Regions from separate parts of the Lentibacillus cibarius genome, predicted to be linked through region 1. Evidence: riboswitches for the same ligand, from Rfam matches in the RefSeq annotation. Region 1 holds a riboswitch; each other region holds the start of a gene.

Region 1 (8,093 bases):
CAACCTTGGTCATGTGCCGGATACAGTAAAAGAAGCGGTATCAAATCAATTAGAACAACTTTGGCATTGTTCCAACCTATACCATATTCCGTCACAGGAGACATTGGCAAATTTGCTGACAGCTTATAGCTGTTTTGATCAAGTATTCTTTTGCAACAGTGGCGCAGAGGCAAATGAAGCCGCCATTAAGTTAATACGTTCGTATAACACAACAAATAAAAACATCGTTACATTTGAAAAATCTTTTCACGGCAGAACAATGGGTACAGCCAGTGCGACAGGGCAGGAAAAAATTCAAAAAGGATTTGAACCATTGTTATCCGGTTTCACTCATTTGACATACAACGATTACGAGTCGCTTACTTTTCTGGCTAACAACCCGCCGGCTGCTGTCATGCTTGAACTTGTTCAAGGGGAAGGTGGTGTTATCCCCGCCGAACAGGCTTGGATTAACGAACTTGTCCGTATCTGCAGGGAAAAGGGCATTCTCATTGCTGTAGACGAGGTACAAACAGGTCTCGGTCGAACGGGTTCTTTATTCGCCTATGAGGATTACGGGTTTGAACCGGATATACTCACAACAGCCAAAGGTTTGGGATCCGGCTTTCCGATCGGGTCCATGCTTGCAAAAACAAATGTTGCTAAAGCTTTCGGCCCTGGAAGTCATGCAAGTACATTTGGCGGCAATCCGCTGGCAACGACTGCTGGTGTGGCAACTATGAAACAGCTGACGTCACCGTCCCTTTTGGAAAATGTAAACAGACAAAGTGACATTCTTTTCAGTAAACTGACAGAACTAAAAGAGGCGTATCCGCAAATCAAAACAATTAGAGGAAAAGGGCTGTTGGTCGGTATAGAATTAACCGATGGGGCCGGGGAAATAGTGAAAGAAGCGATCAATCAAAAACTCTTAATTTTAACAGCTGGGGCCAACGTCCTTCGCATATTGCCTCCACTTACCGTAACAACAACGGAATTGGATAAATTTATTGATAAACTGCAACAAGTACTTGAAGCCGTCTATGGCTCATATAGTAAATAGGATGAAAACGATACGTTGTACCAACACACAGATGGGAGGTAAAGCATGAATAACGTATCAAAGGTTCTTGTAATTGGCTCCGGCCCAATTGTAATCGGTCAGGCTGCAGAATTTGATTATGCAGGTGCGCAGGCTTGTTTAGCGCTTAAGGAAGAGGGTATTGAAGTTGTCCTGTTAAACAACAACCCTGCAACAATTATGACTGACAAAGCCGTAGCAGATTCCATTTATATGGAACCGATGACAGTGGCAACGATAGAAAAGATTTTTAGTGAAGAACAACCTGACGGAATGATAGGCACCCTTGGCGGCCAAACAGGATTGAACCTGACCATGGAAGTGTATCAGTCAGGACTACTGGAAAAGCATGGTGTGAAGCTTTTGGGATCATCTGTTGAATCGATTCAGCAAGGAGAAGACCGTGAAAAGTTTCGTGCGCTCATGCATGACCTCTTAGAACCGGTACCGGAATCTTATACAGTTACGTCAGTAGAAAAAGCCATTGAGTATGCGGATATCATTGGCTATCCGGTTATTGTCCGGCCTGCTTATACATTGGGTGGTTCAGGTGGTGGCTTTGCCAGTGATGAACATGCACTAAGAGAAGTAGCTTCCAACGGTCTACAGTCAAGTTCCATTCATCAGATTTTAGTTGAAAAAAGCATTAAGGGCTGGAAAGAAGTTGAGTTTGAAGTTATTCGGGATAAAAGTGATACGTGTGTCATTGTTTGCGGTATGGAAAACGTTGACCCTGTTGGTGTACATACGGGTGATTCTGTTGTTACGGCACCAGTTCAAACACTGTCACAAACACAGAATAAGCTGTTGTGTGATGCAGCCGTAAAAATTATCCGTAATTTAGGGATTGTAGGGGCTTGTAACATACAATTTGCCATGTCACCATCAACAAATGATTATTATGTAATTGAGGTAAATCCGCGTGTTAGCCGATCTTCCGCGTTAGCTTCCAAAGCAACCGGCTGTCCGATTGCTTTGCTAGCGACGAAATGTGCACTTAATAGTCATTTGAAAGATTATTTTCCTGTCCAGGATAAAGCTGTCTATATGCCTGAAATTGACTATACGGTCGTGAAAATACCGCGCTTTTCTTTCGATAAATTTCCTGAAGTAAACCGGACATTGGGTACCCAAATGAAGGCAACAGGGGAAACGATGGCAATTGACCGTTCATTTGCTGCAGCTTTAAACAAGGCCATTCGTTCATTAGATTGTAACATGTACAGCTTCCGGCATTCTATGGTAGGTGATTTGGAAGAAACAGCGTTGTTTGAACACATGCAAGCACCAACTGACCTAAGACTATTCGCAGTTGCTGAGGCACTTCGCCGAGGAAAAACAATACAAGAACTCGAAGAAATGACAGCAATCAGCACGTTCTTTCTGGAGAATATTAATCACATTGTGGAAATGGAGGAACAGCTGACAACCATGTCTCTGCAATCTATTTCACAAGAAATGATGATACAAGCGAAAGAACTGCAAATCAGTGATACAGCGTTGGCTGCATGTTTACAGACAACTGAAAGTGCAATTAGAGAAAAACGAAACAGTATGGGACTAACCCCTGCGTATCAAACGGTTATAACTGAAAATCATTTACCATACTACTATTCCACATGGCAAGGAGACCTTTATACGAAATCACAGCCTAACGAGAAGGATAAAGTGCTTATTATAGGCTCGGGACCAATTCGCATCGGGCAAGGAATGGAGTTTGATTATAGTTGTGTCCATGCCGCGTATGCTTTAAAAAAGGCGGGGTATACAACCGTGATAATCAATAATAATCCGGAAACGGTAAGTACAGATAGTTCTGTGGCGGACCACCTCTATTTTGAACCATTAACAGCTGAAGATGTTTTATCCGTTATTCAATATGAGAATATATCCGGTGCGCTGATTCAATTTGGCGGCCAAACAGCACTTGATCTTGCCGAAGAATTAGCAGAAGCAGGTGTATATATTTATGGAACACCGATTGATACCGTAAATCAGTTGGAAGATCGCAATCTATTTTACAAAATACTACACCAATTGAACATTCCGCATATTCAGGGAGAAATGGCTTATCGTATGGATGATATAAAGTTGCGTGCTGAAAAAATTGGGTACCCTGTGCTTGTAAGGCCTTCCTATGTTATTGGTGGGGAGTTAATGCAGATTATTTACCATGAACATGCCTTGGATTCCTACCTCCAAGAAATAAAACAGCTGAATGAACGAAGCTGGCCGATTTTGATTGATAAATATATTCAAGGCCTTGAGGTGGAATTGGACTGTGTCAGTGACGGGCAAAACATTATGGTCCCTGCTATAATGGAGCACATTGAACGGGCAGGAGTACATTCCGGCGATAGTATTGCTGTTATGCCTCCTGTTCATTTAACCGTAAGGCAACAGGAAAAATTGCTGGATTACACAAAAGCCATTTGCCAAAAAACAAACATTGTCGGTATGATAAATATTCAATTTGTTGTCAGTGATGATACCGTTTATGTGTTAGAAGTAAATCCACGTGCTTCCAGAACAGTTCCAATGGTCAGCAAACTTACGGATACAGCTATGGTCGATAATGCTGTCCATGTACAACTTGGTATGATGCTTGGAAAGGATGTATTGCCTGAAACACTTGGATACTATGCAGTAAAAGCACCAGTCTTTTCTTCGGCTCAGATGGAAGGGATGGATCCATTATTAGGTCCTGTTATGAAATCAACAGGGGAAATACTTGGACTAGATACAAGCTATGAAAAAGCGCTTGCTAAAGCAACGGGTATACCTTCCCTTACACTGGAGACAAACCCATCGAAAACCGGTCTTTTCTGTTCTATTGCTGACAGAGAAAAAATCTTAGCCGCCCCATTGCTGGAAAAACTGGCTGCGCGATTTCATTTATTGGCAACACCCGGAACAAGTTCTTATCTGCGAGCATGCGGAATCGAAAACGAAACGGTGGCTAACAGCCCGGAAGCGTTGCACACGCTATTTCACGAACGGTCACTTGCAGGTGCGGTGATTATTCCATCAGGTGTACAGCAGAAAAAAAGTGGCGATGTGGCCAGAAAATTGGCAACGAACAACCAAGTAGCGTTATTTACCTGTATCGACACATTAAAAACAGTAATGGAATGTTGGCAAGCTGATGATGATTTTTCTGTTGCCACTTTACAACAGTACTATAAAAAACGCCTTACAAGTGTTTCCGTGTAAAAAAGCGTAGTTAGAGACCGCCCACCTTTTGCTATACTTTTTTAACGATTAGTTACGTTGAACTATGAGGACAAAATATTTAATTGACATTTTAAAATCTTCGTGATAAATTTAATTCATAACTTAATAATTTTGCGATTTCCACTAGGGGTGCCTTTCTAAAAGGCTGAGATCAAAGTGCTTGACTTTGGGACTCTTTGAACTTGACACGGTTAATACCGGCGCAGGGAAGTGGTGGGACGAGGTCGTTTATCTATTAAATTACCGAGCTAACCACTTTCCGGATTGATACAGGAAAGTGGTTTTTTGTGTTTAGCTGAACGTCCGAAAGGGAGGGGTTGCGATTAAAGAGCTTCATGTGATTTCGACCGGGCAACAGACTAGAGCGCAATTTGTGTCGATTATAAAGGATATACATCCATATATAGACTTCGTTCATCTCCGCGAACCTTCGTGGACAGATAATGAAATGATAGAAGCAATTGATTTACTTATTGAAGAAGGTGTTCCCCGTAACAAACTCGTTGTGAACACTCGTGTTAATGTAGCACACGTGATGAAAACATATGGAATTCAGCTTACCAATGAAAGCATGGACGTAACGGAGGTAAAAAAATTCTATCGTCACTTGCGCGTTGGCTGTTCGGTTCATTCAGTTAAGGAAGCTATTGATGCCGCCGGTCATGGTGCAGATTATCTCATTTATGGGCATATCTTTGAAACCGGTTCAAAACCAGGAATAGCACCTAGAGGGGTGAAACAACTGGAGGAAGTTACCCATAACACAACGGCACCCGTTATTGCCATTGGCGGAATAACGCCCGAAAATGCTCAACTTGTTTTGCAAAGTGGTGCCAGTGGTATTGCGGTTTTGTCAGGAATTTTGCTGGCGCGAGATCCACTGAAAGCTGTGAAGAAATATCAAGAATGTCTAGCAGGGGGAATAAAATGAAACAGCATTATGACGCAATTATCGTTGGCGGGGGAGTGATGGGAAGTTCCATTGCATATCAACTAAGTAAACGAAACATGCAAGTGCTGATCATTGAAAAAGATGGGATGGCGAAAAAGGCCTCCAGCGCGGCAGCAGGAATGTTAGGTGCGCAGTCAGAACTGGAAGGTGATCATCAGCTTTTTCCATTGGCCCAACAAAGCAGGGCGATGTTTCCGGTGGTAGCTGAGGAACTAAAATCCCTCTCCGGCATAGATATCGAACTCAAACAAACCGGTATTTTAAAAGTGGCCCAAACAGAAGATGAACTTACCCATTTAAAATCTGTTGCAGCACTACAGCGATCGATGGGGCAAGAGGCGGAATGGTTATCGGCAGAAAAAATAAGGATGAAAGAACCGGAACTTTCTGCTGCTGCCTTAGGTGGTTTCTATATACCGAATGACGGACAGGTTTCTGCGCCGCTATTGTCTAAAGCTTTTGCTCAATCGGCCGCTGTTTTAGGTACAGATATGCTGGAATATACGAAAGTCGACAGTTTTATACGGAAAGATAATCGTATTATTGGGGTCAAAACTACTGCCGGTACCTATTATGCCGAGGAAATAGTTGTTGCAGGTGGAGCATGGAGCAGCCACATCCTCCAAAAAGCCGGTGAATCACTAGATGTTTATCCTGTGAAAGGGGAATGTTTTGCAGTTCAGCATGATCAGCAAATGATATCCTCTAGTATCTTTCTGACAAATGGTTACATTGTACCAAAGTCTGGAGGAAGGTTGATCATTGGCGCCACACAAAAGCCCGGTGATTTCGATCAAACTGTACATTTGCATGGCTTGTCAGGCCTGATAGCAAATGCTACAAACATGATTCCGGCGTTGAAGGAGGCCAAATGGGAAAATGCTTGGGCAGGTATCCGACCGCAAACAGGTGACGACTTACCTTACATTGGTAGGTGCCCTCATGTAAATGGCTTATCTGTTGCAGCCGGCCATTTTCGGAATGGGATTCTGCTTAGTCCGATTACAGGTATACTTGTAGCTGACTTATTAGAAGGCAAACCAGTTGATGATACGTTTGCGATTGACCGTAAGCTTTTGGAGGAGGTGAACTCGTGAAGCTAAACGTAAATGGCAATGAGATACATGTGCCGGAAACAGTGAAAACGATTGAAGATGTCAAGCTGCATTTGAATATCACGAATCCCGGTGTCATTGTGGAACATAATGGCGATATCTTAGAAAAATCTACTCACGTTGATAAGCAAATAACAGACGGTGACAAAATTGAGTTCGTACAATTTGTAGGAGGCGGTTGAGATGTTAACTATTGGAGATAAACAATTTCATTCAAGACTATTTTTAGGTACAGGAAAATATCCGGATTTCGATACACAAAAAGAGGCAGTGGATGTCTCGGAAACAGAAGTACTGACTTTTTCGGTACGACGGATGAACATTTTTGAGCCATCACAGCCAAACTTTTTGGAGAAACTTGACGTGGAAAAGTACAGCCTGCTTCCAAATACAGCGGGAGCGAAAACGGCTGAGGAAGCTGTTCGTACGGCAAAGCTGGCGAAAGCGTCCGGTCTTTGTGACATGATTAAAGTGGAAGTAATCGGCTGTGACAAGACGTTGCTTCCCGATCCTGTTGAAACATTAAAAGCAACAGAAGAACTGGTAAAGGAAGGGTTTACAGTCTTGCCATACACGTCGGATGATGTTGTGCTCGCCCAACGGCTTGCCGATGCCGGTGCACACGCGATTATGCCCGGTGCATCACCGATTGGCTCTGGTCAAGGTATTATTAATCCTCTTAATTTAAGCTTAATTATTGAGCAAGCAACTGTTCCTATTATTGTTGATGCCGGAATAGGTTCCCCTAATGATGTAACGGCGGCAATGGAGCTCGGTGCTGACGGTATATTGTTGAACACAGCGGTTTCTGCTGCAGCACACCCTGTTAAAATGGCTGAAGCGATGAAGCTGGCTGTTCGAGCGGGACGGCTTGGCTATGAGGCAGGGCGTATTCCGAAAAAACGATACGCAACTGCCAGCAGTCCAATGGAAGGAATCAGTGTATAATGCAGGAACGCTATTCCAGACAGATGTTATTTTCCGGCATTGGCGAGGAAGGTCAAGCACTGCTGCAAAATAAGCACGTATTAGTTATTGGTGCGGGGGCGCTCGGTACCGGAAATGCGGAAATATTGGTCCGGTCCGGCGTTGGCACTATTACTATAGCAGATCGTGATTATGTCGAATGGAGCAACCTGCAACGCCAGCAATTATACACCGAGGAAGACGCCAGAAATCATATGCCTAAAGCAATTGCTGCAAAAAAACGGTTGGAAACAATCAATTCCGACGTGAAAATTAACGCACACATTGTTGATATTACACCTTTAGAAATGGAACAATTTGTTCATGGGATCGATTTAATCATCGATGCTACTGACAATTTTGACATTCGTATGATTATGAATGATATATCGCAGAAATATGCAATTCCATGGATTTACGGTTCAATTGTTGCCAGTTACGGCGTCAGTTTTACCGTTATTCCGGGAACATCACCATGCCTGCATTGTCTGATGGAAGATGTTCCTATTGGTGGCATGACCTGTGATACGGGAGGGGTGATTTCTCCGGTTGTACAGTTAGTCGTTGCCCATCAAACGGCTGAAGCACTTAAGATATTAACAGAAAACTGGGAATACGTACGCCGTGAATTAATTTCCTTTGATCTATGGACAAACCAGCACGCATCAATCAACGTTTCTAAAGTAAAAAAGGCAGCATGTTCATCATGCGGATCCGAGGCGACTTATCCATTCTTGACGTATGACAATAAAATGAAGACTGCAGT
Region 2 (8,093 bases), 640 kb from region 1:
ACAAAAGTGATAATCCGGCTTTATCGGTGAAACCTAAGTTGTGTGGAGATGATCTTGGCAACATGTTACACTCCTAAAGCAATATGGCAACACCGAGCGGTATGTGGAGTAATCCAACAGCCGTGTATCGACTCATAGGCTGCCTAAAAGCAGGTAGTACTAGGATGCGGAATGATACCAAGAACAGGTAAATCCACTATTTCGCATAAGACGCCGGAGAACCTGAGATTATTCAGGTTCAAGATATAGTCAGTGCCATGTGAAAGCATGGAAGAGCACGTCCCACCGTCTCCACCAATACATATGTTGGTGGTTTTTTTATTACCGTGTGATATAAAGCATAAAATTGGCTCTATACTAAATGTGGTGGTGTCTCCAGTATTATCAATACTTCAAATGAAGACAAAAAAATACACTCAATCCCCTCTCTTTTGTTAACCTAGAGTTGTCCACACAAAAGGTCAAAGGAGAGGGAAAGAGTGCAAAATCATTTTATCATAGAAATGCTGGGGATTAAAGATAAGCATGTAGATGTTTGGGATATGACTAGTGAACCAGATAAGTTTTATGTAGAGCTTTATACGAAAGTGAAAACGCAGAAGTGCCCATTCTGTAAGGAAAAAACTAAGCGTGTCCATAGTTACCGTAATCAGCAGATTCAGGGGCCAATCGTATCAAATAAGCCAGTGAAAATCTCTTTGAGAAAGAGGCGGTATTTGTGTGTGAATTGCCGGCATACCTTTTATGAAAAACTTCAAATGGTGGACCGGTATCAACGTTGCACAAGCTCGGTTCAAACAACTGCATTAACGTACACAGGTGTGGGTTCATTCACGACTGCTGCACAATTAACAGGCATGAGTTCTAACAGGTTATTGCGTATATTCGATCGCAGGGACATAAAAACCAAGAAGGTGCTGCCCCGTGCAATCGCCATTGATGAATTTAAAGGGGATGCTGGTGGGGAAAGATTCCAAACCGTTATAGCTGATATCGAACATAAAGAGATTATTGATGTATTACCTGACAGAAAGGTAGATACCATTAAAAGATATTTAAAATCTTGTGACACCAGTAATGTTGAAATCGTAGTCATGGATTTATCCAGATCCTTCAAACAAGCAGTACAGAAAGCCTTAGGTGATCCGTTAATCATCGCTGATCGTTTTCACTTTATGCGACAAGTCTATTGGGCGCTGGATAGTGTGCGGCGAGAAGTGCAACATGACCTTGAAAAGAATGAACGAATCCGAATGAAGCGAAGCAAAAAATTATTGTGGAAATCCCAATATAAATTAACTGATGAACAAAAGGAAAAAGTAAATCAATTACTACAGATTCATCCCCGATTAAAAGAAGCATATGAACTAAAAAACAAGCTCGATCAATGGTTTAAAGAAAGTGATAAAATCACAGCGACCCAAGGATTTGAAGAATGTTTATCGGCTATGAAAGCCTCTAATATTGAAGCATTTCACAAAGTCATGAAGACATTTAAACGCTGGAGGCAGGAAATTCTACAGTCCTTTATGTACCCGTTCAATAACGGATATATTGAAGGTGTAAACAACACGATTAAAGTGGCCAAACGTATGTCATATGGAATTAAAGATTTTAAACGCTTGAAAAAGAAAATACTGTGGCGACAAGAGGTTAGAAGGGCTTTGGCATAAAATGCCCCAAAGCCTAGGAAGTAAAAAGAGATGGTGGAGTGAAAATCACACCACCACATTTGACAGAGAACCATAAAATTCCATTTGGAAGTTTCACGCTTTATTTTATCGTAGAAATGTTTTATTAAATATTAGAAAAAGTACCTTTAAACGATAAAACGCTCTATGATTTAAAAGTATTTTAATGCAAATATTCTAGGCGACCATCCTGACGCAGCTTTCCTTCCCCGCCTATTATTCCCGCAACATACGCAGCTTCCCATACTTCCATTAAAGCTCCCCCCGTGTTTCATTCGGTAATAACATCGGACAGTATATCATTATAGATGTCCCTATAATAAAAACGTCAACACCATAAGACAAGGCTTGAATTGATAAGCTTCAGAAAAGGATAAGGATTTTAAGCTAAGCACACTTGTCCCTTTTTTCAATAAAGAGTTATATCATAAGCAAAAAGCAAAAATGTAATAACGGAGGTGTGTGCGTTGGATACGTCGGCTATCATCGCAAAGCTTAAAGACCATAAGCCATCCATTCTTGGGCGGGAACAATACCGGGAATTTGGCGTTCTTATCCCGCTCATAGAAACAGAGCAGGGACAACCCCATATATTATTTGAGGTTAGGTCGATGAATATGCGCAGTCAGCCGGGAGACGTCTGTTTTCCTGGTGGTAAGATGGATAGCTGTGATTTAGATGAATGTCAATGCGCCATTAGGGAAACATCGGAAGAGCTTGGATTGGAACAGACAGCTATCCAAGATGTATTCCCGCTTGATTACCTCATTTCCGAAACAAGAATCGTCTATCCTTTTGCGGGTATCATCAAACAGCCGGAGCAGATCACTCCGAATCAGTCAGAGGTGGAGCGAGTGTTTACGGTACCGCTGTCATTCTTTCTAGAAACTAAACCTGCAAGATACAAAGTGGCATACCAGCCCATGCCTGAAAAGGATTTTCCCTTCGAACTTATTCAAGGAGGAAAAAACTACAACTGGAACGCCCGTAGTAGGGAAGAACTTTTTTATCAGTACAATGGGAATGTTATTTGGGGGTTGACTGCGCTGATCATGAGTCATTTTGTTCGCCTGATTCAGGCTAATGATAGGACGCAATTCGGGGAGTGAGAAACGGGAGACTATCTCGTATCCCGCTATCCCAATGCGACGTCGAGAATCATCATAACGGCAAAACCGAACATGATACTCATTGAGGCAAGGTCTTTATTCCCATTTTCCTGTGACCCAGGGATAACTTCTTCGGCCACAACGAAAATCATCGCACCTGCAGCGAAGCTTAATGCATATGGCAATAATGGTTGCATAATGGTGACGGCGAGTGCCCCGATAATTCCGGCAATTGGCTCAACAACTCCGGATGCCTGCCCGTACATAAAACTTTTTCCACGAGACATTCCTTCACGCCGAAGTGGCATAGAAACGGCAAGGCCTTCTGGAAAGTTCTGGATTCCAATACCGATAGCCAGTGCAATGGCACCACCAAGTGAAGCTGTCGGCAAATCAGCGGCTATTGCACCGAAAGCTACACCAACAGCAAGCCCTTCCGGAATGTTATGCAGGGTAATTGCCAAAACTAGAAGCGTACTCCGTCTTTTTCTGTCCGGATGGATCCCTTCAGCCTCATCCATGGCTAATCCCGGATGAAGGTGAGGGAGTAATTTATCTGCTGCCCAAAGGAAGATACCGCCTAGCAAAAAGCCTATTGCGGCCGGAATCCACGCTGGCAATGGCCCACCTTCAGCCTTTTCCAATGCCGGTGAAAGCAATGACCAGAAGCTTGCAGCAATCATCACTCCACCGGCAAAGCCCAGCATACTATCCATAAAACGTTGATTGAAGCCCTTTGTTGTAAAAACGAGAGCAGCACCTAAAGCTGTCATGCCCCATGTAAAAAGGGTTGCAAATGTTGCTTGTGCAATTGGATTTAGATCTAGGAAATAATCAATCATAATGGGATATTTCCCCCTTCTTTGTTCAGGATTTAAGGTTCTTCAATTAACATAAACTTTAATGTTTACCACGGGAAACTTTTAGTTACGTGCGCATCATACAATTATTTCAAATTGTTGTCAATGATACTGTCTTTTGTATACGGTTAAAAGTAAACTTTTGGAATATATTAGCAAAAAACTTCGGCACTAGCTATAGGGTTATGTGCGTGCCGAAGTTTTTTATGTTCCTTAGTTAAAGCTGGTACGAACAAAAAACGTCCCCCATTGTTGACAATCAGACAACCTGGGGGAGAAGTTTCCTGATTTTATAGGATAAGAAGTATAAAATAAATGATAAGTCACGTCCAGTCCCGACGTATTAGTGCTAGCGGTTGGCATAGAACGTGACGAATTTAGCTTGAACCTTTATTTTTAGACAGTTGATTTGACAGGCCAAGTGGATTTATTTTCAGCCATATCCCAAAACATATATTCAAAGTAACTTGTCTTTACCACAATCTCCTCTAATTCTTTTAATTCGTGTTCTGGTTTTCCTTCAGCAATTTCATTGATTAATTCGATACAGTCATTGGCAAGCTTGGAAAATTCCTCAGATGAATACATTTGTACCCAATTGCCATAAAGCTCATGTTCTGTGGCATTGGGCCATGTGGCAAGCTCTTTCCCGATGAAGTTATAACTCCATGCGCATGCCAGAACAGCTGCGATTGCATTTTCGACACCGCCACTTTGTGCTTTATTCAGCATATAGCTTGTATAGGCTGTCACAGTTGCGGATGGTTCGGTTGCTTCCAATTCATCATTTGAAATACCGAATGTCGATGCGTATTCCCGGTGTAAATCCATTTCAACATTCATGGTTCCATGCAGGAGGTTTGCAAATGTGGTCATCGTTTTTAAGTTATGCGCTTTCGCTGCTCCGATGGCAAAGATGCGCGAATACTCAACTAAATAAATGTAGTCTTGTTTCATATAGTGTTTAAACTTTTCCACATCGAGCGTTCCTTCCCCTATACCTTTGACAAAGGGGTGCTCCAGATAAGTATGCCATAAAGGTTTAACCCGATTAAAAATACGATTACTGAATTTCTGTGCCATAATAAAAACTCCTCTCTTATTTCACTAAGAGGGAGCACGCCTAATCATGTATGACCGGTAAGCGTATGATTGATTCAAATGGCAAAGTTTTACGCACATTCGTATCCACTTCCCTACGCTAGTATGAACTAGATCAGGTTCAAAGGGTCAAGTCTTACCTTTCTCAGCAGAAAAATGCTCCCCTAGTGTTTTCGTTTTATTATTCAGTTAAATTCAATGAAAACATATGAAGAGATAACTGTCAAATACTGTTTATTAAAAATGGGGAATTTTAATGCATATGCGGTCATTAATAAACCTGATCCCCATTAAAAATGGAATTCTTCACGACCACATAATCGACATGACGGATAGCTTCAAGTTGACTGCCCCCCGCATAAGAAATAGATGATTGCAAATCTTGCTCCATTTCTTTAAGCGTATCATTTAAGGAGCCTTTGTGCTCCACATACATTTTTTTGCCTTCTACGTTTTTCTTTTCGCCTTTTTGAAATTCAGAAGCTGATCCAAAGTACTCTTTATACCACTTTCCGTCTTTTTCAATCGTTTCCCCTGGTGATTCCTCGTGTCCGGCAAAAAGTGAACCAATCATGACCATCGACGCACCGAACCTAATCGATTTAGCAATATCCCCATGGGTACGAATACCTCCATCAGCAATGATTGGTTTACTTGCTGCCTTGGCACACCATTTTAATGCTGCTAATTGCCAGCCGCCGGTTCCGAAGCCCGTTTTTAGTTTTGTAGTACAGACTTTTCCGGGTCCGATACCAACTTTAGTGGCATCCGCACCAGCATGCTCCAATTCTCGTACTGCCTCAGGGGTGCCGACATTTCCCGCAATCACAAAACTATCGGGCAAGTGTTCTTTAATATGCTGAATCATTTTTATTACTGAATTCGCATGCCCGTGTGCGATATCAATCGTAATGTATTCTGGTATAAGCTGCTCATGGGCTAACTGTTGGATAAATGAATACTCTTCATCTTTGACACCAACACTGATTGATGCGATAAGTCCACGTGAATGCATGTCTTTAATGAAACCCCAACGCTTCTCTGGTTCAAACCGGTGCATGACATAGAAATATCCGCCATCAGCAAGCTTATTGGCTATATTTTCGTCGATAATCGTTTGCATGTTTGCTGGAACAACAGGAAGTTTAAACGTATGTCCGCCCAAGGTAATGGACGTGTCACATTCGGATCGGCTGTTTACGATGCATTTTGCTGGAACCAGCTGCACATCTTCATAGTCAAATACATTTTCCATAAATATCTCCCCTAAAAACGAATATTATACAATGAAATGTTTTAAACGTTCGTACATTGAACACTATACATGATTCTTTTTTGTATGTCAAAATGAGTCTATCGGATAAACTGTTCAAATCGCTGTGCTATAATACTAAGTGAATTTAGACATAAAAGCGGGTGAACCGATGTATAACGCCATATTTAATCATAAATATAAAAAGCGTCAGCTCAGCCATTTAGAGGAAGAAGAAATGCTTAAAGTTTTTTATCAGGATTACCGGCATGTACGGAAGGAATTGTTTAAACATTTGCGGGATCAGAACAGCGGATTAGATAAGTTAGTGATTTTTGAAAAGACGTTGAAAATCCTCGATCGGTTTATATTTGTTTGCTTCTGTGAAGATGCCGATTTACTGCCGAGAAATGTTCTCCGAAACGTTGTTCAAATGTCCAAGCATTCATTTGAAAAGCGTGACACCAAGATATGGAATCAGCTAAAAGAGTTATTCCTTTCGATTGATAAAGGAAACCCTGATATGAATATTAATCGTTTTAATGGTGGTTTGTTTAAAGAGGATATTATATTGGATGGTTTAGTTATCCAAGATGATATATTTCCGTTGTTTGAAAGGATAACCAATTATGATTATTCCGTAGAGCTTAATGTGAACATACTTGGACATATTTTTGAACAATCAATCAATGATATTGAAAAAATAAAATCGGATATCCTTAATGAAACATTTGACTCGGAGCAAGGGAAACGGAAGAAAGACGGGATATTTTACACGTCGCCGGGTGTTACGAAATTGCTGCTAGAGGAGACGTTAGGCAGCTGGATTAATGACAGAAAACGGGAATTTCATGCGGATGCACTACCGAATTTAACGGGAGAGGACTTTTCAAAATTTCATAAACCCCAACCGGATAAACGTAGGAAAAAGTTGTTGCCCGTAGAGAAACACATTGCGTTTTACCGTCAATTACAACAGCAGCTGCGTTCTATTAAAATATTGGACCCGGCGGTGGGGAGTGGTGCGTTCCTCCATATGGCATTGGACACTCTCACTTTAGAAAGGGACAAAATTAACAAAAAACTGGAAGAAATGCAGGATGGTCAAGCGGAATTAGTCGATATTAACCGTTATATTTTGACCAATAACTTGTTCGGTGTTGATTTGAATGAAGAAACCGTCGAAATATCAAAATTGTCGTTGTGGCTGAAAACCGCGAATAAACGCGAGGAATTGACGTTACTTGATGATAACTTGAAAACAGGGAATTCGATTATTGATAACCCGGATGTTACGAATAAGGCATTTCAATGGGATAAAGAATTCCCGGGGATAATGGATGCTGGTGGATTTGATGTCATTATTGGCAATCCGCCGTATGTGTTTGCAAGGAATAAAGGATTTACAGCGGCCGAAAAAGCTTATTTTAACAACCATTATGATTTAGTAGAATACCAAATAAATACCTATTTATTATTCATTGAACGTTCGTACCATTTGCTCAAAGAAGGTGGCTGGTTTGCTTTCATTGTGCCTAACACGTGTTTGACGATTGATTCGTTTAAGAAAATGCGGCGTTTTCTTCTGGAACACACCGGCAACTTGAAAATTATCAATATATACGACCGGATATTTGCACAGGCAGATGTCGATACGTGTTTCATTATTTTCCAAAAAACAGCGCCGACAACCGTCAAACTCGGAGAATACGCTGGTGAAAATGTCGAGATTGTCGCTGAAGTACGTCCAGAACAATTAGTAGATGAGCAAAGTATCATTAATATTTCGCTCATGAAAAACAAACAAGCCTTTAATGTGATGAGAAAGATAGAAGAAACAGGGCTGAATTTAGGCGCTGTTGCGACCGTGAAATCGGGCCTGGTGGCTTATGAAGTTGGTAAGGGTAATCCGGTCCAGACAAAGGAAATGAAGGAGAATAGGGTATATCACAGTGATGATCAAGTTGATGAAACGTATTGGATGTACCTTGAGGGGCGCGATGTTTGCCGTTATTATATCGACTGGGGTGGCAGCTGGCTTCGATATGGCCCCCATCTGGCTGCCAGACGGAAAGAAGAA
Region 3 (8,093 bases), 210 kb from region 1:
GGCATTTCTTGGTGAGAGAAATGATTATGACCTCATAGTTATTGAAGTATTACCTCTTACAAACTATGTGAGAAGTGCAGAAGAACATCAAGATAGGTTAGCTAGATGTCCAAATGATTATTGTCATATTCCAAAAGAAACATTAAATAGATATAAGTAAGGAAGAATATTAAAAGCTGGTCTATGTGCTATAGTATTCAGAGTCCTTACTAGGCTTGATTTTTATATAAAGTGGCCTTATATAAGTTTAACCCAACTTTCGTCTTCGGATTTAAAGTCTAGAAATTCCTCAATCAATAATGAAATTTCTAATTTTTATTTTAAGGTCTTCTATTTTATAAGAGTTTATGATATTCTTTGCACTATAATTGTTAACCAAAATATTATTAGGTTAACAATATATAATTAGGAGGTGACGATTATGGCCAAAACAAACTGGTCAGCACTTAACATTACTACAGCCAGCGTGTTTGTAGCGATGACGGCAATCGGTGCAAATATCACATCAATTGCACCATTTATGGTTGTTGGTGGTGTACCGATAACGTTACAGACATTTTTTGCGGTGCTCGCAGGTATAGTGCTGGGTAGCAGACTCGGAGCATTTTCCATGTTTGTTTACATGATGCTCGGGCTTGTAGGTGCACCTATATTTGCACAATTCAAAGGAGGAGCTGCGGTTTTCTTTACGCCGACATTTGGTTTCATTTTGTCTTTTATTCTAGTAGCTTATGTTGCCGGAAAATTGATTGAAAAGAAAAGGAGTCTGCCAATGTACATAACTGCAGCACTGATTGGTTTGGCAATTAATTATGTTTTTGGGACTAACTGGATGTATGCGGCGTATATTCTCTGGTTTGATGCACCGGAGGGGTTCACATACGGACTAGCCTGGGCATGGATGATGGTGCCATTACCGAAAGATATTATTCTTTCAATTGGCGCAGGACTTTTCGCATACAGACTTAGAAAATCAGGAATCGGGGTTCAACGTTTTCAAAAAGAGAATGCAGCGTAAACGGGGAGGAGATGCATATATGGAATACAGTAAACTGGCAAAAGGTGTTTTGGACGGATATGAACTGACGGATGAAGAAGCAATGGGCATACTGAAATGCCCTGATGATGATATCTTGCAATTGTTAAACGGTGCATATCAGATTCGTAAACACTATTATGGAAACAAAGTAAAACTGAATATGATTATTAATACAAAATCCGGAAATTGTTCGGAAAACTGCGGATACTGCGCACAGTCAAGAGACTCTACTGCACCAATTGAAAAGTATCGGATGCTGGACAAGAATTCGATTATAAGAGGTGCTGAGAAAGCACAGCAGATGCGCTCCGGTACTTACTGTATTGTGGCGAGCGGTAAAGGGCCGACTGATCGGGAACTGAATCATGTGGCTGAGGCAGTCGAAGAAATCAAATCCAAATACGATCTGACAATCTGTGCCTGTCTTGGCATATTGAAACCCGGGCAGGCTGATAAGCTAAAATATGCGGGTGTCAGCCGCTACAATCATAATATCAATACTTCAGAAAATCATCATGATGCGATTACAACAAGTCATACGTATCAGGATCGGGTTCGGACCGTGAATCAAGCAAAGCAAGCAGGTATGTCACCATGTTCGGGTGTTATTGTTGGAATGAAAGAAACAAAGGAAGACGTTGTGGAAATGGCTAAGGCACTCAAAGAGCTGGATGCAGATTCTATACCCGTAAACTTTCTGCACGCGATTGACGGAACCATGCTAGAAGGAACTGACGAATTAAATCCGGTATATTGTTTGAAGGTGCTTGCTATGTTTCGTTATGTTAATCCGACAAAAGAGATACGTATTTCGGGTGGCAGAGAGGTTAATTTAAAAAGTCTTCAGCCATTGGGATTGTATGCAGCAAACTCAATTTTTATCGGTGATTATTTGACAACCCTTGGCCGGGAAGATACGGAAGACCACCAGATGCTGCGCGATCTTGGATTTGAGCCGGATTTCATATATGATGAAGCGAATATTTGAGTTGAATCGTCTGGAAAATTTTCTATATCATGTCTTGTGTTGCAGGGAATTTTGTGATTTTTGATGACCATAACCATAAGCTTTTGTTTTCATTGACGAACGTCAAAAATATGTATGATAAATTTTATAATGACGCTGTCACTATTTCTATTGGTGGAAAACGTTCCTGACTCAAATGAAACGTGGTCACACAATTTCGGTAAAGATCAGGCATTTTCTAATACGTTAATAAGGTTCTCGTATGAATAAAAGCGGTTTATCTTTCAAGGGAGCATCGACTTATTGATATGGAAGAATTGAGCCACAAGAAGTGCTGATAATTAAATGAAATTGGCTTTAGTTGGAACGCTGTAGGTGGTGAAAGTCGTAAGTGCGATTGAAGTGCGGGAGAAGCTAGCGATAACTTCAAGGTCTTACCTATCACTATAGTGAAGCGCACCCAAAAGTTGTGCGACAAATACAACTTTCTGGGGTGCGCTTCAATACTATATGCCACAGGGGTGGTGAACCATTCGGTTTTTAGAATGCCGGAATAGAAGCTTCGCCTTCACGAGAATTTAAAAACTTGCGAACGTCTTCGCTCGTCATCGCGTCAGCTAACTGTTGGATCAATTCTGAGTCCGCATTATCTTCACGCGCGACTAATGTAATTGCGAATTTATTATCTTCTTTTTCTGTAATGAGCGCATCGTCAGCCGGAGTTAAATCTAAGTTACCAGCGTGTGTCGGGTTAACGATAACGCCATCAAAATCTTCATACAAACGAGTTAAAGCAGTAATACCTGCTTGTTCAAAACTATAGTTGTGTGAGTTTTCTTTAATATCCTCTAATTTGTACTGTCCGCTATCTGTTTCTTTCAATTCAATTAAATTATGTGAAGCTAACAGGCGAAGGGAACGGTCAATGTTAGACGGATCATTTGCAATACCAATCGTTGCGTCATCAGGAAACTCTTCCACGCTAGCGTATTCTTGTGCATAAAGGCCGAAATTAGCATAATAAATTGGCTGAACCTCTGTTAAATTAGCGTCTGAGTTTTGGTTGAACTGATTCATAAATGGGACGTGTTGTGAGAAGTTCGCATCAACCTCTTCGTTTGCTAGCGCTTCGTTTGGTTGAATATAGTCACCCATTTCAACAATCTCTACTTCAATATTGTCTTCGGCGAGATTTTCCTGTGCAATTTCTACAACGTCTAACATAGGTGATTCAACGACAGCAACTCTTACTGTTTGCTCTTTATCCTCGCCATTATTATTGTCATCACTTGATTTTTCTGCCTTCTCACTGTTGTTGCTGCCGCTACATGCGACTAGCACAGATATTAGGACGACCATCATGATTATAATCCATTTTTTCATCAATAATCTCCCCTTATCGTTTGTCTATTTTTCTTGCTAATGTAATGCCGGCATATTGAATGAGTTGCACAAATATCACCATAATAATGATGATATAAATCATCAAATCAGTTCGAAATTGTTGGTAACCATAACGGATGGCAAAGTCACCGATACCACCACCACCGACAACACCCATGATCGTCGAGTAAGAAATAAAACTAATCGTCGATGTCGTCATGCTTAAGACGAGTGCTGAGCGTGCTTCAACGTACAAAAATTTGAAAATAATATCTTTAACTGACGCGCCCATCGAAACAGCCGCTTCCATCACGCCTTTAGGGACATCGAGAAGCGATTGCTCTGCCAGACGAGAATAGTGCGCGATTGCAATAACGGTCATCGGGACGATCGCAGCTGCTGTACCAATCGCCGTTCCAATAATAAAACGCGTGAACGGAATTAAAAAGATAACGAGTAACAAGAATGGAAACGAACGAATAATGTTCACGATTAAGTTCAAGGATGAAAAAACAAATTGATTTTCAAGCAATTGCCCTTTGCGACACAGGAATAAAAAGGTGCCAATTGGAAGCCCGATTAACAATGCCGCTAGTATTGAAGAACCAACCATAATAAATGTCTCGCCAATTGACACCCAAATCTCAGTTTGATAATCAACTAATATATCAGGCATTGTTGACGTCACCACCTGATTTCAAACGTTTGACAAAACCTTCGGCGCTATGTTCAATTTTATGTACTCCTGTCGGATCGATATTAATTTCTTCGTAGATGCGACCATCTGCCATAACCGTCACTCGTTCACAGACACTTTTGATTACTTCCATTTCGTGGGTAACAATGACAATGGTGACACCAAATTCTTGATTGATTCGCTTTAATACTTCGAGCACTTCCGCTGTTGTATTCGGGTCAAGTGATGACGTTGGTTCATCACATAACAACACTTGAGGCTGGTTGACAATCGCTCGCGCAATAGCGACGCGTTGCTTTTGCCCTCCGCTTAGCTGCCCCGGGTACTGATCTTTTAACGTATCGAGACCCACAAAACGCAAACTCTTCATTACTTGTTCTGTCCGGTTTGTTTTCGGAACTTTAGCTAATTCTAGCGGCACGACGACATTGTCGAAAACCGTTTTATTGCCGACTAAATGATACCCTTGGAAGATCATAGCTAACGACTGACGTATGTGACGAATTCGCTTACCTTTTAAATGGTTCAGCGTTTCACCATTTATGATAACTTCTCCTTCATCAGGCTGCTCTAATAAGTTCATCATTCGCAGTAACGTTGATTTCCCTGCACCACTCGCGCCAATAATACCATGAATTTCGCCCGACTTAATACTTAACGATACCGATTGAATTGCTTCAAACGAGCCGAACCATTTGCTGACATTATATATAGTAATCATAAAAAACCCCCTTCCCTTAAATGAAAGGTGATTCAGAACCTGTTTATTATAACTTATATTCACGTAGCTGTCATTAACTAACAAATTCTAAAAGACTAAAACCTCACATTTGCTGAAAACAGCATATTGTGTTGAGAATATGCACTTGGAACTGCCGTTAATATTGTAAATAAATACCTATCATAAACTAACGAATAGAATAGATATGAATTAAAGTAATTCTTTAAAAAACATATTTGAGTAATCCTTGACAAATATATTGAACATAGTATGATACAAGTAAATAAACGAATAAAACCACTAGGGGAGCTTTCAAGGTGATCAATTCACCATAGAGCTGAGATTAAAGTATGACTTTAAGACCCTTAGAACCTGATCTGGATCATACCAGCGGAGGGAAGTGGCGTTTAGTTGCAAACAATACATATGTATTATTTTCAATTAAAACCACTTTCTCTGTAATAAGAAGGTGGTTTTTTATTTTTATTTATAAATTTAGGGAGGGGGGGAAGAAATGAAATTTTCAGGGGAAGTACGTCAAGCTGTAGATGAAATTAGGGCAGCAAGTTTTCATCATTCATTTATTAGTGGAGGAGATGACATAGCTGAAAAAAGTTTCAGAAGATGATAGAGAACGAATAAAGAGCATTTTATCTTATGAGTTATCATTTTGGAATATGGCTTACAAACAAGAAGTATGGTCCATTAGGTGGAAAAGACTAGAGGAGGAGAAAAATACATGGCAAAAGGATTGAAATTAACGTATATTCTAGTAACGATTGTGATTGCTATTGCATTTGGAATTGTTTATATCTTATGGGGCCCGCTATATTATACATTAACCCCTATTGGTCTGCACCTTGATCAGTTCGTTTATGGAATGTGGTTTATCGCAGCACCTGTCGTCTATTTAATCATTCGAAAGCCAGGAGTTGCGTTATTGGCAGAGATTGCTGCTGCGTCTGGTGAGTTTTTACTCGGATCACCTTGGGGATTGACGGTTCTATTATATGGAGTGGTTCAAGGATTATTTGCAGAACTCGTGTTTATGGCATTTCGCTATAAACGATTTGATTTATCAATAGCTGTATTAGCAGGTCTCTCTTCATGTATAGGTTCCGTTATTATGGATAGTTTTTATGGAGAAATTTTAGCCCTGTCGACTTGGAACTTAATCTTGTATTTAGTTGCTCGATCTATCGGTTCACTGTTCTTTGCTGGTATTTTAGCTTATTATCTTGTCAAAGCACTTGAAACGACAGGAGTTACGAATCTTGTTCGTCCGGCATCCAGAGAAGATTATGATGCATTGGATGTGGATGAAAGATAAGGATGATAAAGATGGAACAAATGACACGTGTTGAGAATTTAAGACTGAAATTTCCTGGTGACGAATCGCTCTTATTTAAGGATTTATCCGTTTCGTTTCAAAAAGGTGAAAAGGTTCTTTTGTTAGGACCTTCTGGCTGTGGTAAATCAACGCTTTTGCAGCTGTTAAGCGGACTCATTCCAAATTCTTATGAAGTACCGTTAAAAGCTGACAAACTAGAGCGCCCTTCATCATGGGGGTATGTTTTTCAGGATCCAGACAGCCAGTTTTGCATGCCGTATGTCGATGAAGAGATTGCTTTTGTCCTTGAAAATCTCCGAATACCAAGGGAGAAAATGCAGAAGCGAATTAATCGGCAGCTTAAGGAGGTTTCATTGGAGTTGCAGGACATTCATACACCCATAGCATCTTTATCAGGAGGCATGAAACAGCGGCTTGCTATTGCATCCGTTCTTACTCTTAATCCAGACGTTTTATTTTTAGATGAGCCAACAGCGATGCTTGATCCAGTTGGAACGAAGGATATATGGGATGTTATAAAAAATGTTAGTGAAAATAAGACTGTACTTGTCGTCGAACATAAAATTGATCATGTGCTGGAATTTATTGACCGGATTATCCTATTTAACGAAAATGGAGAGATTATTGCTGATGGACCAAAGGATATGATTTTCTCTAATTATAAACAGGAGATGAAAAGACAGGGAATTTGGTTTCCGGGCGTCTGGGATGATTATCTTGCAGAACATCCCGTTCAGCGTGAAGTAAGTGTCAACAATAATAACCTTTTAAGATTACAACAATTTAAAGGCTATCGAAACAAGGAAATTAAAATCTCCGTTGATGAACAACAGGTTTCTGGCGGTGAGTGGATTGTCATTCGTGGGGATAATGGCGCTGGGAAGAGTACATTTTTGCATGCGCTGATGCAGTTCATAAAAACGACGGGAAAATACGAATTAATGGGAATACCAATTAAAAAAGTAAAAAATTTACATGAACAAATGACATTTGTGTTTCAAAATCCAGAACTTCAATTTGTAGCGAATTCTGTTTATGAAGAAATTGCTTATTCGTTGCGAATAGACAATACCGATCCACATCTAATTGAACAGCGTGTCGCTGAACTTCTTCATGTTTTTCGACTAGCTAATCATCAGGATAAAAATCCTTTTCAGCTATCGATGGGACAAAAGCGCCGGTTAAGTGTTGCTGCATCAATAATTAAGGAGCAGCAGATTATTCTATTGGATGAACCGACATTTGGACAGGATTCCAGAAATACATTTGCTTTATTGGAATGGATTGAACAATATCGCCGTCAAGGTACAACCTTTATAATGGTTACCCATGACGAACAAATATCCAAGTATTTCGCTACAAGAATTTGGACGGTAGAAAACGGTAAAGTAATGAAAGATGAACAATCTGAACGCCAGAACAAAACGGAATTCAAAAAGTCCAGTCTTGAAGCAGGCGTGGTTCTTTAAAAGGAGGAGTCAGATGACTTTATTGGGAAAGGAAACATGGCTCCATCGTGTGAATCCCAGTTTAAAACTTTTGGTTGTATGTATACTCTGCATTGCCGTCTTATTTATTGATAATCTAAATTATATGATGAATCTAAGTGTTGGTTTTCTCATTCTATTTTTATTGTTTACTGGTTATCCGCTTAAATTTATTTTGCTTTTAGTCGTTCCGTTCTGTTTCATTTTTATATCAACATCATCAGCCATGGTAATGTTTGGACAAGGGGAGACGACATGGTTTAAGTGGGGACTTGTTCATATAACAGAAGAGAGCTTTTTTACGGGATTACTAGTTGATTTTCGTGCTCTTATCTTTGCAATGATGGGTCTAACCTTTGCATTAACAACAAAACCAGTGAATTTATTCTATTCGTTAATGCAGCAAGCAAAATTAAAGCCGAAATATGCGTATAGTTTTATGGCTGCA

What was found. Region 1 has a riboswitch for thiamine pyrophosphate ahead of FFL34_RS00425 (thiamine phosphate synthase). Riboswitches for the same ligand answer to the same signal wherever they lie in the genome.
Region 2: it holds a riboswitch for thiamine pyrophosphate, as region 1 does, so the genes downstream of both, tenA (thiaminase II) here and FFL34_RS00425 (thiamine phosphate synthase) in region 1, are expected to answer to the same signal.
Region 3: it holds a riboswitch for thiamine pyrophosphate, as region 1 does, so the genes downstream of both, FFL34_RS01435 (ECF transporter S component) here and FFL34_RS00425 (thiamine phosphate synthase) in region 1, are expected to answer to the same signal.

The regions. Positions count from the first base shown of each region.
Region 1 is NZ_VCIA01000001.1:74,757-82,849, reverse strand. It holds gene FFL34_RS00435 (acetylornithine transaminase) at 1-1,042, shown strand, start outside; gene carB (carbamoyl-phosphate synthase (glutamine-hydrolyzing) large subunit) at 1,088-4,273, shown strand; TPP riboswitch at 4,410-4,520, shown strand; gene FFL34_RS00425 (thiamine phosphate synthase) at 4,632-5,225, shown strand; gene thiO (glycine oxidase ThiO) at 5,222-6,343, shown strand; gene thiS (sulfur carrier protein ThiS) at 6,340-6,543, shown strand; gene FFL34_RS00410 (thiazole synthase) at 6,545-7,309, shown strand; gene FFL34_RS00405 (thiazole biosynthesis adenylyltransferase ThiF) at 7,309-8,093, shown strand, end outside.
Region 2 is NZ_VCIA01000001.1:712,336-720,428, reverse strand. It holds gene FFL34_RS03630 (ISL3 family transposase) at 480-1,673, shown strand; gene FFL34_RS03625 (NUDIX hydrolase) at 2,159-2,800, shown strand; gene FFL34_RS03620 (ZIP family metal transporter) at 2,827-3,642, opposite strand; gene tenA (thiaminase II) at 4,057-4,743, opposite strand; TPP riboswitch at 4,837-4,937, opposite strand; gene guaC (GMP reductase) at 5,033-6,016, opposite strand; gene FFL34_RS03605 (Eco57I restriction-modification methylase domain-containing protein) at 6,186-8,093, shown strand, end outside.
Region 3 is NZ_VCIA01000001.1:283,241-291,333, reverse strand. It holds gene FFL34_RS01465 (peptide-methionine (S)-S-oxide reductase) at 1-160, shown strand, start outside; gene FFL34_RS01460 (biotin transporter BioY) at 422-1,018, shown strand; gene bioB (biotin synthase BioB) at 1,038-2,027, shown strand; gene FFL34_RS01450 (MetQ/NlpA family ABC transporter substrate-binding protein) at 2,547-3,389, opposite strand; gene FFL34_RS01445 (methionine ABC transporter permease) at 3,403-4,065, opposite strand; gene FFL34_RS01440 (methionine ABC transporter ATP-binding protein) at 4,058-4,807, opposite strand; TPP riboswitch at 5,100-5,223, shown strand; gene FFL34_RS01435 (ECF transporter S component) at 5,547-6,137, shown strand; gene FFL34_RS01430 (ABC transporter ATP-binding protein) at 6,149-7,627, shown strand; gene FFL34_RS01425 (energy-coupling factor transporter transmembrane component T family protein) at 7,641-8,093, shown strand, end outside.